Linked DNA regions of Indioceanicola profundi. The protein of the gene in region 1 interacts with the protein of each later gene in a pairwise test. Links are inferred from orthologs where the notes say so. Each region holds a gene or a part of one and is shown on either strand. Other genes may lie near its edges.

The links.
Region 2: the proteins of ftsH (region 1) and hflK interact in binary tests that used the Escherichia coli proteins (3 or more experiments, as listed by UniProt). The link is inferred for Indioceanicola profundi from one-to-one orthologs.

Annotation. Positions count from the first base shown.
Region 1 is NZ_CP030126.1:1,695,435-1,702,302, reverse strand. The notes cover bases 1,630-4,578. They hold ftsH (ATP-dependent zinc metalloprotease FtsH), read left to right. Parts: upstream 1,630-2,109; coding sequence 2,110-4,047; downstream 4,048-4,578. Other genes in these bases: folP (dihydropteroate synthase), read left to right, coding at 4,199-4,578; tilS (tRNA lysidine(34) synthetase TilS), read left to right, coding at 1,630-2,019. Outside these bases: tol-pal system protein YbgF, read left to right, coding at 1-683; more of tilS, read left to right, coding at 739-1,629; more of folP, read left to right, coding at 4,579-5,302; glmM (phosphoglucosamine mutase), read left to right, coding at 5,395-6,762. UniProt on the Escherichia coli protein: Acts as a processive, ATP-dependent zinc metallopeptidase for both cytoplasmic and membrane proteins. Plays a role in the quality control of integral membrane proteins.
Region 2 is NZ_CP030126.1:2,110,899-2,117,705, forward strand. The notes cover bases 1,477-4,364. They hold hflK (FtsH protease activity modulator HflK), read right to left. Parts: upstream 3,569-4,364; coding sequence 2,384-3,568; downstream 1,477-2,383. Other genes in these bases: hflC (protease modulator HflC), read right to left, coding at 1,477-2,370; apbC (iron-sulfur cluster carrier protein ApbC), read left to right, coding at 3,718-4,364. Also shown: DOL89_RS10085 (DegQ family serine endoprotease), read right to left, coding at 1-928; DOL89_RS10090 (DUF2065 domain-containing protein), read right to left, coding at 1,081-1,266; more of hflC, read right to left, coding at 1,399-1,476; more of apbC, read left to right, coding at 4,365-4,869; DOL89_RS10110 (hypothetical protein), read left to right, coding at 5,043-5,342; DOL89_RS10115 (GNAT family N-acetyltransferase), read right to left, coding at 5,427-5,897; DOL89_RS10120 (trans-sulfuration enzyme family protein), read right to left, coding at 5,902-6,807.

The sequences.
Region 1 (6,868 bases):
ATTTCGAAGTCCGCCTGCAGCGGCTGGAAACCGATGTCCGGACCATGACCGGCCGGTATGAGGAAGCTACCTTCCAGATCGGGCAGCTCCGTGAGCAGCTGGAGCGGTTGGCAACAGACATGGAATACCGTCTGACCCAGCTTGAGCAGGGTCGCGGCGGCGCACAGGCAGCGCCTGTTGGCGGCGGCTCCGCCCAGCAGCCGGCATCCCCATCTGCGGAACCCACAGGGGAAGCGCTGCCGCCGATGGCAGCTGCACCCTCGGGCGGAGCCGCCGCACCGGCGGACCTGCCCTCCGGCGGGCCGCAGCAGCAGTATGATTACGCCTTCGGCCTGTTGCGGCAGCAGAACTATGCGGCTGCCCATGCCGCCTTCCAGCAGTTCCTGACGGACAATCCGGGCCACCAACTCTCAGCCAATGCCCAGTACTGGCTGGGAGAGACGCTGTATGTCCGCAGCATGTTCAAGGAAGCGGCCGTTGCTTTCGCGGAGGGCTACCAATCCTATCCGAAGAGCAGCAAGGCGCCGGACAACCTGCTGAAGCTCGCCATGTCGCTCGGCGCCATCAACCAGAAGGAAGACGCCTGCCTGGCGCTCCAGCAGTTGGCGGGCGAATACAAGGATGCACCGACCACGATCCGCCGCCGTGCCGAGCAGGAGAAGAACCGGCTGCGGTGTGGCTGAACACCGCAGCATTCCGCCCGCCGAGCCGATAAGCTCCGCGGAGTTTGAACGGCTGATGGCGCCGCTAGGGCCGTTCGAGGCTGCACCGCATGTGGCGGTTGGCCTCTCCGGCGGGCCGGACAGCATGGCCTTGGCCTTGCTGCTCCACGACTGGGCACAGCGGCGTGGCGGCAGTCTGTTGGCCATCACCGTGGATCATGGTCTGCGGCAGGCCAGCGGAGCCGAAGCAGAGCAGGTTGCCGCGTGGATGGGGTTTCACGGCATACTTCACGTCATTCGCCGCTGGGAAGGAGCCAAGCCCGTCACCGGCCTGCAAGAAGCGGCACGTGGGGCCCGATACGACCTGCTCGAGCAGGAATGTCGCGAAAGAGGCATTCTTCATCTGGCATTGGGCCACCAGCAGGAGGATCAGGCGGAAACCGTACTGATCCGGCGGGGCATGCGTAGCGGACCCGACGGGCTTGCCGCCATGCCGTCCATCCGCGAGCGCCCCGGACTACGGCTGATCCGTCCCGTGCTGGGCGTTCTCCGTGCACGGCTGGAGGCGACCTGTGACGTCAGGGGGCAGCCCTTTATCCGCGATCCATCCAATCGCGATACGCGGTTCGCCCGCGGACGCCTGCGTGCGACGGAGCCTGTGGATCCGGTCCCCGCCCTGGCCGAAGCGGCACGGCAGGCCGGCTGTCGCCGTGCAGACCGCGATGATCTGCTGGCGCAGATGCTGGCCCGGCATGGGGCCTTTCATCCCGAGGGATGGATTGAACTGGATGCAGCGGTTTTCAGAGTCCTGGACGACGAGGACAGCCTCGGCCTCCTGTCGCGGCTGACCGGAGCTGTCGGCGGCAGACCCTATCCGCCGCGGGGGGAGAGGATGGAGCGGCTTCTGACCCGTCTGCGCGAAGGCGCGGGCGAGTTCAGCGGCGGCAGCCTGGGAGGATGCCTGTTCAGCCGAGCTGGCGCGGTTCTCCGCATCGTAAGAGAGCCGGCATCGGTCGAAGCTCCGATTGTCGTCGCGCCGGGCGGAACCGCAGTATGGGACCGGCGGTTTCGTCTGGAGTGGAATGGCAGCCGGACGGTGACATTGGGTGCATTGGAAGCCGAGGGATGGGCAAAGATATCCTCTGACCCGATCGTTCGGGTAGGTCGGGTACTGCCCGCGTCGGTCCGTCGCACGCTTCCGGCGATCAGGGGGGGGCAAACCCTGCTCCTCGTACCCCATCTGAACTATGTGCGTCTCGGATCGGGTTGCTTAGGCTACAGATTGGGGCCGGAGGCGCCGGTGCCCGCGGCAGGTGCGAGGTTCTCTGTTGTCATGCCTGCCAGGGAGATTATCTAATGGGAAGCTTCCCGCGAGGGATCTGTTTCCGGCGACGGCACCGCACCCGGGGGGCAGAACCCGCGGGGCGGTCGACGAAAGGCTCGTGACGTGAATAATTTCGGCAAGAACCTGGCGCTCTGGATCATTATCGGGCTGCTGCTGGTGGCCCTGTTCAACTTGTTCCAGACGTCGTCAACCCGGGTCTCCCAGCCGGGTGTGATCCCCTATAGCCAGCTCCTGGAAGATGCGGAGCGCGGCGCGGTTGCCGACGTCACCATCAAAGGAGACCAGGTCACTGGTCACTATAGCGACGGGCGCAGCTTCAGCACCTATGTGCCGCCCAACTCCAACATCGGCGACCGGCTGGCCGAGCGGAATGTCCGCGTCAGCTCCGTACCGGAAGAGGGGCCGAACACCCTGGTCAGCATCCTGCTGTCCTGGTTCCCCATGCTGCTGCTGATCGGCGTCTGGATCTTCTTCATGCGCCAGATGCAGGGCGGCGGCGGCAAGGCCATGGGCTTCGGCAAGAGCCGCGCCCGACTGCTGACGGAAAAGGTCGGCCGCGTGACCTTCGACGATGTCGCCGGCATCGACGAGGCCAAGCAGGAGCTGGAAGAGGTCGTCGAGTTCCTGAAGGACCCGCAGAAGTTCCAGCGCCTGGGCGGCAAGATCCCGAAGGGCGTGCTGCTGGTGGGACCGCCGGGTACCGGTAAGACGCTGACCGCCCGCGCCGTGGCGGGTGAGGCCAACGTGCCCTTCTTCACCATCTCCGGCTCCGACTTCGTGGAGATGTTCGTGGGCGTCGGCGCGTCCCGCGTCCGCGATATGTTCGAGCAGGGCAAGAAGAACGCCCCCTGCATCATCTTCATCGACGAGATCGACGCTGTTGGCCGGCATCGTGGCGCAGGTCTCGGCGGCGGCAACGACGAGCGTGAGCAGACCCTGAACCAGCTCCTGGTGGAGATGGACGGGTTCGAGGCGAACGAGGGCGTCATCCTGATCGCCGCCACCAACCGTCCGGACGTGCTGGACCCGGCGCTGCTGCGCCCGGGCCGCTTCGACCGGCAGGTGGTGGTGCCGAACCCGGACGTGCTGGGCCGCGAGAAGATCCTGAAGGTCCATATGCGCAAGGTGCCGCTGGCGCCGGATGTGGAGCCAAAGGTGATCGCCCGCGGTACCCCCGGCTTCTCCGGTGCCGATCTGGCGAACCTGGTGAACGAGGCGGCGCTGCTGGCGGCCCGCGCCGGCAAGCGCGTGGTCGGCATGGCGGACTTCGAGAACGCCAAGGACAAGGTCATGATGGGTGCGGAGCGCCGCTCCATGGTCATGACCGAGCAGGAGAAGAAGCTGACCGCCTATCACGAGGCCGGCCACGCGCTGGTGGGCCTCTACATGCCGGCCAGCGACCCGCTGCATAAGGTGACGATCATCCCGCGCGGCCGTGCGCTGGGCGTGACCATGAACCTGCCGGAGCGGGACAAGTGGACCTACTCCAAGCTGGAGCTGGAAAGCCGTCTCGCCATGATGTTCGGCGGCCGCGTGGCGGAGGAGCTGATCTTCGGGCCGGAATATGTGACCACGGGTGCCGGCAACGACATCCAGCAGGCCACCAACATGTCCCGCCGCATGGTCACCGAGTTCGGCATGTCCGACAAGCTGGGCCGGGTGCGCTACTCCGCCAACGAGCAGGAGGTGTTCCTGGGCCACAGCGTGACCCAGCAGCAGAACATGTCCGAGGGTACGGCCAACCTGATCGACCAGGAGGTCCGTCGCATCATCGAGGAGGCGGAAGGCCATGCCCGCCGCATCCTGACGGAGCATATCGACGAGCTGCACAAAATTTCCCTGGCGCTGCTCGAGTACGAGACGCTGTCGGGCGAGGACGTGAAGGCTCTGATCCGCGGCGAGTCCATCGTCCGGACCGAGCCGCCCCAGGCTCCGCCGGCCGTGAAGGCCGAGCCGCCGAAGGGTGGCCGCCGCGGTTCCGTTCCGACCACCGGAAAGGACACCGGCGGTTTCGAGCCGGAGCCGCAGCCGGGCGTGTGACGACGGCGAACCGCCGAACCATGGAAAGGCCCCCGGAGCGATCCGGGGGCCTTTTCCTTTGGTTGCCGGCGTGCTTCCCGAAATCGGGGGTATGCCGGCCCGGTCCGGGCCGTTAACCTGATCTCTTCCCTTACTGCACAAGTCCGATGCCATGCCGCTGCGCGACCTGCCCCTGCCGTCCTCGCCCGCCGAGCTGTACATCCGCCCCGCCGGGCTGCTGACCGGCGAGGTGGCGCGGAGTGCTGTGGCGAGCGAACTGGCGGTGCGGCTGGCGGGGGGGCGCTTCGCCTTCGGCATGGCGGAGGTGGCGGTCCGGCACGGGGATGGGGCCTTGCGGGCGGTGGCGCCGCTCCAGCCCGTGCTGGACTGGGCCGCAGGGCTGCCGGAGGCTTTCGCTTGGCGGGCGAAGATCCAACTCGCGGCGCTGGCCCAGCCGCAGAAACTGTGGGCGGGGCTGCGGCTGGACCGGCCGCTGGTCATGGGCATCGTCAACGTGACGCCGGACAGCTTCTCCGACGGCGGCGACTTTGCGGGAGCGGAGAACGCCATCGCCCATGGCAGGGCGCTGCTGGAGGCGGGAGCCGACATCCTGGATATCGGCGGGGAGAGCACCCGGCCGGGGGCGGCGCCCGTGGCCCCGGAGGAGGAGCTGGCGCGGGTGCTGCCGGTGATCCAGGCGCTGGCGGCGGAAGGTGCCGTGATCAGCGTCGATACCCGCCATGCCGCGGTGATGAGGGGGGCGCTGGCGGCCGGGGCGCGCATCGTCAATGACATCACAGCACTGAGCGGCGATGCGGAGAGCATGCGGGTGGTGGCGGAGGCCGGGTGCCCGGTCGTCCTGATGCATATGCAGGGGGAGCCGCAGACCATGCAGGCCAGCCCCGGCTACCGCGATCCCACGCTGGACGTGTTCGACATACTGACGGAGCGGGTGGAGGCGGCCGAGGCGTTCGGCATCGCGCGGGAGGCCATCGCCATCGATCCCGGCATCGGCTTCGGCAAGAATGCGGAGCATAACCTGCACCTGCTGCGCCATACCGGTCAGTTCCACGCGCTGGGAGCGCCGATCCTGGTCGGGGTGAGCCGCAAGCGCTTCATCGCCGGCCTGTCGCGGAACGAGCCGCCGAAGCAGCGGCTGGGCGGGTCGCTGGCGGCCGGGCTGGCGGCGCTGGACCAGGGGGCGCAGATCCTGCGGGTGCATGACGTGGCGGAGACGGCGCAGGCGGTTGCCATGTGGGCGGCGCTGCACGGGTAGGGCAGATGGCTGCGCGGGCTGGCATGGGGCCGCACGCTCCGGTATAACCGCCCGCCATGGCCGCGCGGCGGCTAGACCGAATTTCCGAGGGTATGATGACGCGCAAGCTGTTCGGCACGGACGGCATCCGGGGCAAGGCGAATACGGAGCCGATGACGGCGGAGACGGCGCTGAAGGCCGCCATGGCGGCCGCACTCCAGTTCCGCCGGGGCGACCACCGCCACACCGTCATCATCGCCAAGGATACCCGCCTGTCGGGCTACATGCTGGAGCCGGCGCTGACGGCGGGCTTCACCAGCATGGGCATGGATGTGATCCTGGTCGGGCCGATGCCGACGCCGGCGGTGGCCATGCTGACCCGCTCCATGCGCGCCGACCTCGGCGTCATGATTTCCGCCTCGCACAACCCGTTCCATGACAACGGCATCAAGCTGTTCGGGCCGGACGGGTACAAGCTGTCGGACGAGGTGGAGGCGGAGATCGAGGCGCGGATGGGCCGGCCCTTCGCCCCCGATCTGGCCGGCGAGCGGGAGCTCGGCCGGGCGCAGCGGATGGAGGATGCCTCCGGCCGCTACATCGAGCAGGTGAAGGCCAGCTTCCCGCGCGGGCTGCGGCTAGACGGCATGCGCATCGTGATCGACTGCGCCCATGGCGCCGCCTACAAGGTGGCCCCTCGCGTGCTGTGGGAGCTGGGGGCGGAGGTCATCGCCATCGGCGACAAGCCGGACGGCTTCAACATCAACGACCGTGTCGGCGCCACAGCCCCGGCCGCCCTGCAGAAGGCGGTGGTGGAGCACGAGGCCGATCTGGGCATCGCGCTGGATGGCGACGCCGACCGGCTGTTCCTGGCGGACGAGCACGGCAACCGCATCGATGGCGACCAGATCATGGCCCTGATCGGCACCGACTGGGCGGCGCGCGGCAAGCTGAAGGGCGGCGGGATCGTCGCCACGGTGATGTCCAACATGGGGCTGGAGCTGCTGCTGAAGGGGCAGGGGCTGAGCCTGGCGCGCACGCCGGTGGGCGACCGGTATGTGGTGGAGCACATGCGGGAGCATGGCTTCAACCTGGGCGGCGAGCAGTCCGGCCATCTGGTCCTGTCCGACTTCGCCACCACCGGCGACGGGCTGCTGGCCGCACTCCAGGTGCTGGCCTGCCTGAAGGAGTGGGAACGGCCGGCTTCGGAGGTGTTGAAGGTGTTCGAGCCGCTGCCGCAGCTCTTGAAGAATGTGCGCTTCGCCGCCGGCACCGCGCCGCTGGAGGCGGCGGAGGTGAAGGACGCCATCCGGGCGGGCGAGGACCGGCTGAACGGCCGGGGCCGCGTGCTGATCCGCAAGTCCGGCACCGAGCCACTGATCCGGGTCATGGCGGAGGGGCCGACGGACGAGGAGGTGGCGCAGGTGGTGGACAGCATCGTCGCGGCGGTGGAACGGGCCGCCGTGTCCCGGGCTGCGGAGTAGGCGTTGCGAGGCCCTTCGACAGGCTCAGGGCGAGGGGTGTTGTGGGGTCCTTTCGTGGGAGCTTGCGGGGGCCCTTCGACGGGCTCAGGGTGAGGGGTGTTGCGGG
Region 2 (6,807 bases), 410 kb from region 1 along the record:
GCTGGATCTGCACGCCCAGCCAGCCGCGCCGCACTTTCCCGGTTTCACGGAGCTGGGCGATGACGTTCTTGGCCATGGCCGACGGAATGGCGAAGCCGATGCCGACCGAGCCGCCGGTCTGGCTGAAGATGGCGGTGTTGATGCCGATCACCTCCCCCTTCAGGTTCACCAGCGGGCCGCCCGAATTGCCGCGGTTGATGGCGGCGTCGGTCTGCAGGAAGTCGTCATAGCTGCCGGCATTGATGTCGCGGGAGCGCGCGGAAATAATGCCGGCGGTGACGGTGCCGCCCAGACCGAACGGATTGCCGATGGCGACCACCCAGTCGCCGACCCGGATCGTATCGCTGTTGCCCCAACCGAGCGTGGTCAGCTTCGCATTGGTCTCGACCTTCAGAAGGGCGAGATCGGTGGCCGGATCGGTGCCGATCAGCTCGGCGGTGAGTTCCGTCTGCTCCTCATCCTGGAAGATGACGGTGATCTCGTCGGCGCCCTCGATCACATGGTTGTTGGTGACGATATAGCCGGTGGCGTCGATCACGAAGCCCGAGCCCAGGGATGTAGCCTGGCGCGACGGAGCGCCGGGATCACGCTGCTGGCGCTCGAAGAAGTCGCGGAAGAACTCCTCGAACGGGGACCCCGGCGGGAATTCCGGCATCGGCACGGCCGGATGTTCGCCCCCTGCATTGGGCCGCTGACTGGTCGAGATATTGACCACGGCCGGCAGAATGCGCTCCGCCAGATCCGCGAAACTTTCGGGGGCAGCGCGCTGAGCCTGGGCCTGACCGGCCATCAGAAGTGCCGCGATCAGCGGCAGCGCCAGCACCCAGCCGAGCCAACGCTGGGCCGGCGGCACCACGGCGACAACCGCCTGACGCGCCCGCGGGCCGGTGGTGTGGGAGCGCACGGAATGGGTCACGTCTCTCTCCATAGGACCGGTTATGGCCGCCCGACTCCTGTAAATCCGGCGGCGAACAGAGGCGATCCGGCGGACGAGCCTCTCTCTTTGAACAATATAGGCTGAGGCTCAAACGTGGCGAAGCACTCGTTTGTGCTGGCTCTTCCTGAATCCGGAGCAGTGGATCAGGGCCGCAGCAACCAGACAAGGGCCACCCCGACAATGGCCGCGACAAGTCCCGCAGTGCGCAGGGTGGAGGATGGGGTTTCCGCGGCCATGGCGGCCATGCGCCTCATGCCGTCCGGCGCGGCGGCGTAGAGAAGGCCTTCGATCACCAGGACGAGGGCCAGTGCGGTCAGCAGGTCGATCACGTACGGTTCCGTTGCAGGCCGGCCTATCCGCCCGGGATTGCGCGGATAAGGGTCCGGACAGGAAAACGGCCGGGCCGGGGAAAGGCCCGGTCCGGCCGCACTGGAGGGAAAGGGTTTCAGACGCCGCCCGGATTACTGGCCCGGCGGCACCTCGGCGCCCTGCGCAGCGGGCGGAAGGGCAGCCTGCCCTTCCGGCGCCGGGGTGGGACCGCCGCCCTGCGCCGGCGGAGTCTGCGGGGAACGCACGGCCCCGGTATCTCCGAAGAAGCGGAAGAATTCGCTGTCCGGCGACAGAACCAGGGAGGTGTTCTCGTCCTTGAGCGCCTGCCGGTATGCCTCCAGCGAGCGGTAGAACTGGTAGAACTCCGCGTTGCGCCCAGCCGATTCGGCAAGAATGCGGATCGCCTGATTGTCGCCTTCGCCGCGCAGGACCTGCGCATCACGCTGCGCCTCGGCCAGGATGACCGTGCGCTCGCGCTCGGCGCGGGACCGGATCTGCTGCGCCTGCTCCTGACCCTGCGCACGGGCCTCGCGGGCCTCGCGCTCACGCTCGGACCGCATGCGCTCATAGACCGCCTGGGAGGTGGCTTCGGGCAGGTCGGCCCGGCGGATGCGCACATCGACGATGTCGATGCCCAGCGCTCGCGCCTCGTCATTCACCTGATCGCGGATGTTGGTCATTACCTTCGACCGCTCCTCCGACAGCACGGCCAGCAGGGTGACCGAGCCGAGCACGCGGCGGAGCGAGGAGTTGACGATGGTCGAGAGGCGCTGCTCCGCCGCCAACTCCGTACGCACCGACTGGTAGAAGCGGAGCGGGTCGGAGATGCGGTAGCGGGCGAAGGCGTCGACTTCCAGCCGCTTCTGGTCGGCCAGGATCACCTCTTCCACCGGCGGGTCCACGTCGAGGACGCGCTTTTCGATCATCACCGCGTCCTGCCAGGGCAGCTTGGCCTTCAGGCCGGGCTCCTGGATGGTCCGCTTCCACTCGCCGAACTGCAGCACCAGCGCCTGCTGGGTCTGCGCGACGGTGAAGAGCGAGGAGGACGCCAGGATGGCGACCGCCAGCACGACGATGCCGAGGATTATGAGCTTTCTGTTCATGTGAGCGCTCTCCTCAGCGCGACTGGGGCGCTGGCTGGGCCGGCCCGCTGGCCGGACCCTGCTGCCGCAGGCGGTTGGTCAACTGATCCAGCGGAAGATACGGCAGGACGCCGTTCGTACCGTTCTGGCCGCCATCCATGATGATCTTGTTGGTGCCGCCCAGAACGGCCTCCATCGTCTCCAGATACATGCGCTTGGCAGTCACTTCCGGATTGCTGTTGTAGGCCTCCAGCACCGAAACGAAACGCTGCGCATCACCCTGCGCCAGGCTGACCACCTCCTCGCGATAGGCGCTGGCCTCCTGGATCAGCCGCTCGGCCTCGCCGCGGGCGCGCGGGATGATGTCGTTGCGGTAGGCCTCGGCTTCGTTGCGCAGACGCTCGCGGTCCTGCCGGGCGCGCTGCACGTCGTTGAAGGCGTCCACCACCGCGGAGGGCGGGTCCACCTTCTGCAGCTGCACCTGCGTGACCGCGATACCGGCGTCATAGCTGTCGAGCATGGCCTGGAGGATTTCGCGGGTGCGGGTCTCGATCTGCTGGCGGGCTTCGGTCAGCGCCGGCTGGATGTCGGTCTGGCCGATCACCTCGCGCATGGCGCTCTCCGCGGCCTTCTTCACCGTCTGCTCGGGATCGCGGATGTTGAAGAGGTAGTCGGCGGCGGCGCCGGCCTCCTCCTTGACCTTCCAGAATACGGTGAAGTCGATGTCGATGATGTTCTCATCGCCGGTGAGCATGAGGCTCTCGTCCTCGACGTCCCGCTCGCTGCCGCCGCGGCGATTATCCCCGACGGAGCGGAAGCCGATCTCCATCCGGTTCACCGTGGTGACCTGGGGCGTGTAGACCGTCTCGATCGGCGATGGCAGGTGCCAGCGCAGGCCGGGCAGTTCCGTGCGGACATATTCGCCGAAGCGCAGCACCACGCCCGCCTCGTCCTGCTGGACGCGGTAGATGCCGCTGGCCATCCACAGGCCGCCGACAACCAGCAGGGCGAGCGCGATGCCCTTGCCGCTGCCGAACCCGCCGGGCATCACCCGCTTGAAGCGATCCTGACTCCTGCGCAGCAACTCCTCCAGGTCCGGACCCGGAGGCTGCGATCCGCCGCCGCCGCTCGGCCGGCCCCACGGATTGTTGTTGCCGCCTCCCGGAGGGGAGCCCCACGGGCCACCGCCCCCACCGCCGCTCTGATTATTCCAGGGCATTTCGACCGACCCTTCGTTTTCGTTCCTTGGACCCGAGCCCGGTGCTTTCAACGGGACCCCGGCCACCGTATATAAGCCGGAGACCGTGGGGAAGGAGTTCCGCCGCGGTCTACCGTCCGGATATTGGGAATCGCTTGGAGTTTTCAACCATGGCCGACATCACCGAGGCACAAGTTCTGGACGCGCTGAGGACGGTAAAAGACCCCGACCGCGGCCAAGATATCGTCGCTCTCGGCATGATTTCCGGATTGGTTATCAAGAACGGAAATGTCGGCTTCTCAATCGAGGTCGATCCGAAGCGTGGAGCTGCGCTCGAACCGCTTAGACGCGCCGCAGAACAGGCGGTCGACAATATTCCGGGGATCACCTCGGTGACTGCCGTTCTGACGGCCCATCGCGCCGGCCCGCAGATGCCTACCCGCGGCGCATCGGGCGGCCATTCCCACGATCACGGGCATGGCCACAGCCATGCACCGGCCCAGGGACAGGCGCAGAAGCCGATGGTTCCCGGCGTGAAGGCGATCATCGCCGTCGCCTCCGGCAAGGGCGGCGTCGGCAAATCCACCACCGCCGCCAATCTGGCGCTAGGGCTGGCCGCCAACGGCCAGAAGGTGGGGCTCCTGGACGCCGACATCTACGGCCCGTCCATGCCGCGCATGCTGGGCATCAGCGGCAAGCCGAACAGCCGTGACGGCAAGACGCTGGAGCCGATGGAGAATTACGGCATCAAGGTAATGTCCATGGGCTTCCTGGTGGCCGAGGACACGCCGATGATTTGGCGCGGCCCCATGGTGCAGTCGGCGCTGCAACAGATGCTGCGCGACGTCAACTGGGGCGAGCTGGACGTGCTGGTGGTGGACATGCCGCCGGGCACCGGCGACGCCCAGCTCACCATGGCGCAGCAGGTTCCGCTGGCCGGCGCCGTCATCGTCTCCACCCCGCAGGACATCGCCCTGCTGGACGCCCGCAAGGGGCTGAACATGTTCCGCCGCGTGGACGTGCCTGTACTGGGCATCGTGGAGAACATGTCCTACTTTTGCTGCCCCAATTGCGGCCATCGCTCGGACATCTTCAGCCATGGCGGTGCGCGGGCAGAGGCGGAGAAGCTGGGGCTGGACTTCCTGGGGGAGGTGCCGCTGCACATCGCCATCCGTGAAACCAGCGATGCCGGCCAGCCCATCGTGGTGGCCGACCCGACCAGCGAACACGCCAAATCCTACCGCGCCATCGCCGCCCGCATCTGGGAAAAAATCGGCGGCACGAGCGCCCGCCGCGCCGGCCCCCGGATCGTGGTGGAATAAGGCCGGCCGCAGCCTCCATCTCCAGGCCTGAATAAGCAAAACCGCCCGGTCAAAAGCCGGGCGGTTTTCGTTGATGCGGCGAAATGCTGCGCCGCGCAAAGCGCATGGGTCTTTTTCTTTCCAATCCTGTTCAGCAATGATACATAATATGCGCGATCCGCTGAGGGACGGACATGATGTATCAGAACGAACCGATCAAAGTTGCATATGCGTTCCGCGATGGAAGCCACAGCTTCCGCGCCACCGACCCGCGCACGGGCGATCTGGTCGTAAGCCACGGCGTGCCGGAAGTCGCCTATGAGCAGGTCACCCGGACGCTGAGCGAGCGTATCGCGGCCCAGCTCGGCGCTTATGCCCAGGCCCGTCCCCAGCTACCTTTCAGCGATTTCTGGACCTGGCTGCAGATGAATCCCATCGCGGCCATGCCCAACGCGCCCTGTCATGTGGAGTTCGCGTGGGAGATTCGGCACTGAGACCAGGCCCCCATCCTATAGCCTCGTGCCGAACCTGAAGGCGCCTGGGAAACCAGGCGCCTTCTTTTCTGTCGAGGTTCGGCCCTATGCCGGCGCGTGAAGGCGCTTTCCCATGAACAGGCTGCCGCCGCAGCTCGGATAGTCGCCGAAGCGCTCGCAGCGGGTGAAGCCCTGCCGCTCATAAAGCGCCACGGCCTCCTTCTGCTGCGGGCCGGTTTCCAGCCGCACCAAGGGCTGGCCCAGCGCCAGGGCCTCTTCTTCCAGCCTCTGGAGCAGCCTCAACGCAACATGCCGGCCCCGCATCTCCGGCCGGACATACATCCGCTTCAGCTCCGCATAGCCGTCATAGAGGCGGATCGCGCCGCAGCCGACGGCCCGGTCCCCGTCCAGGGCCAGCAGGAACACCGCGCCAGGCCCGGCCAGTTCCTCCACCGGGACCAGATGGTTGTCCTCGGGGCTGTACAGCGTGCCGAGATAGGCGTCCAGTTCCGCCACAAGGGCGCGGGCCTCGTCACAGCGCGGATCGGCCCTGGTGATTCTCAGCCCGTCGCCCATTGCCTCACCCCAGCGCCTGTTCGAGATCGTGGCGGAGATCGTCCAGATCCTCGATTCCGACGGAAAGGCGCACCAGCCCGTCGTCGATGCCCAGCGCCGTGCGCTGATCCACCGGGATGCTGGCATGGGTCATGATGCCGGGATGCTCGATCAGGCTTTCCACCCCGCCCAGGCTTTCGGCCAGGCTGAACAGCTCGCACCGTTCCAGCATGCGGCGCGCCGGCTCCAGCCCGCCCTTCAGATGAATGGTGATCATGCCGCCGCCGGCCCGCATCTGGCGCTTCGCCAGATCGTACTGAGCATGGCTCGGCAGGTGGGGATAGCGGACCTTGGCGACGGCGGGATGCGCCTCAAGCCACTCCGCCAGCGCCGCCGCATTCTCGCAGTGCCGCTCCATCCGGACCGCCAGGGTCTTCAGGCTGCGCATCACCAGGAAGCTCTCGAACGGCCCCTGGATGCTGCCCACGGCATTGTGCAGGAAGGCCAGCTTGTCCGACAGCTCCCCCTGCTCCCGCGCAACCACGACGCCGCCCACCATGTCGGAGTGGCCGTTCAGGTACTTGGTGGCGGAGTGGCTGACGATGTCGAAGCCCAGCTCCAGCGGGCGCTGCACCCAGGGGCTGGCGAAGGTGTTGTCGCAGACCGTGATGATGCCGCGGCGGCGGCCGATGGCGGCCACAGCCTCCAGGTCCGCCAGCTTCAGCAGCGGGTTGGTCGGCGTCTCCACCCAGATCATCCGGGTTTCCGGCCGGATCGCAGCCTCCACCGCCGCCGGGTCCGCCATATCGACGAAGCTGAAGCTCAGCCCCGCGGTACGCTTGCGCACCCGCTCGAACAGCCGGTAGCTGCCGCCATAGAGGTCGTCCATGGCGATGACGTGGCTGCCGGCATCCAGCAGTTCCAGGGTCGT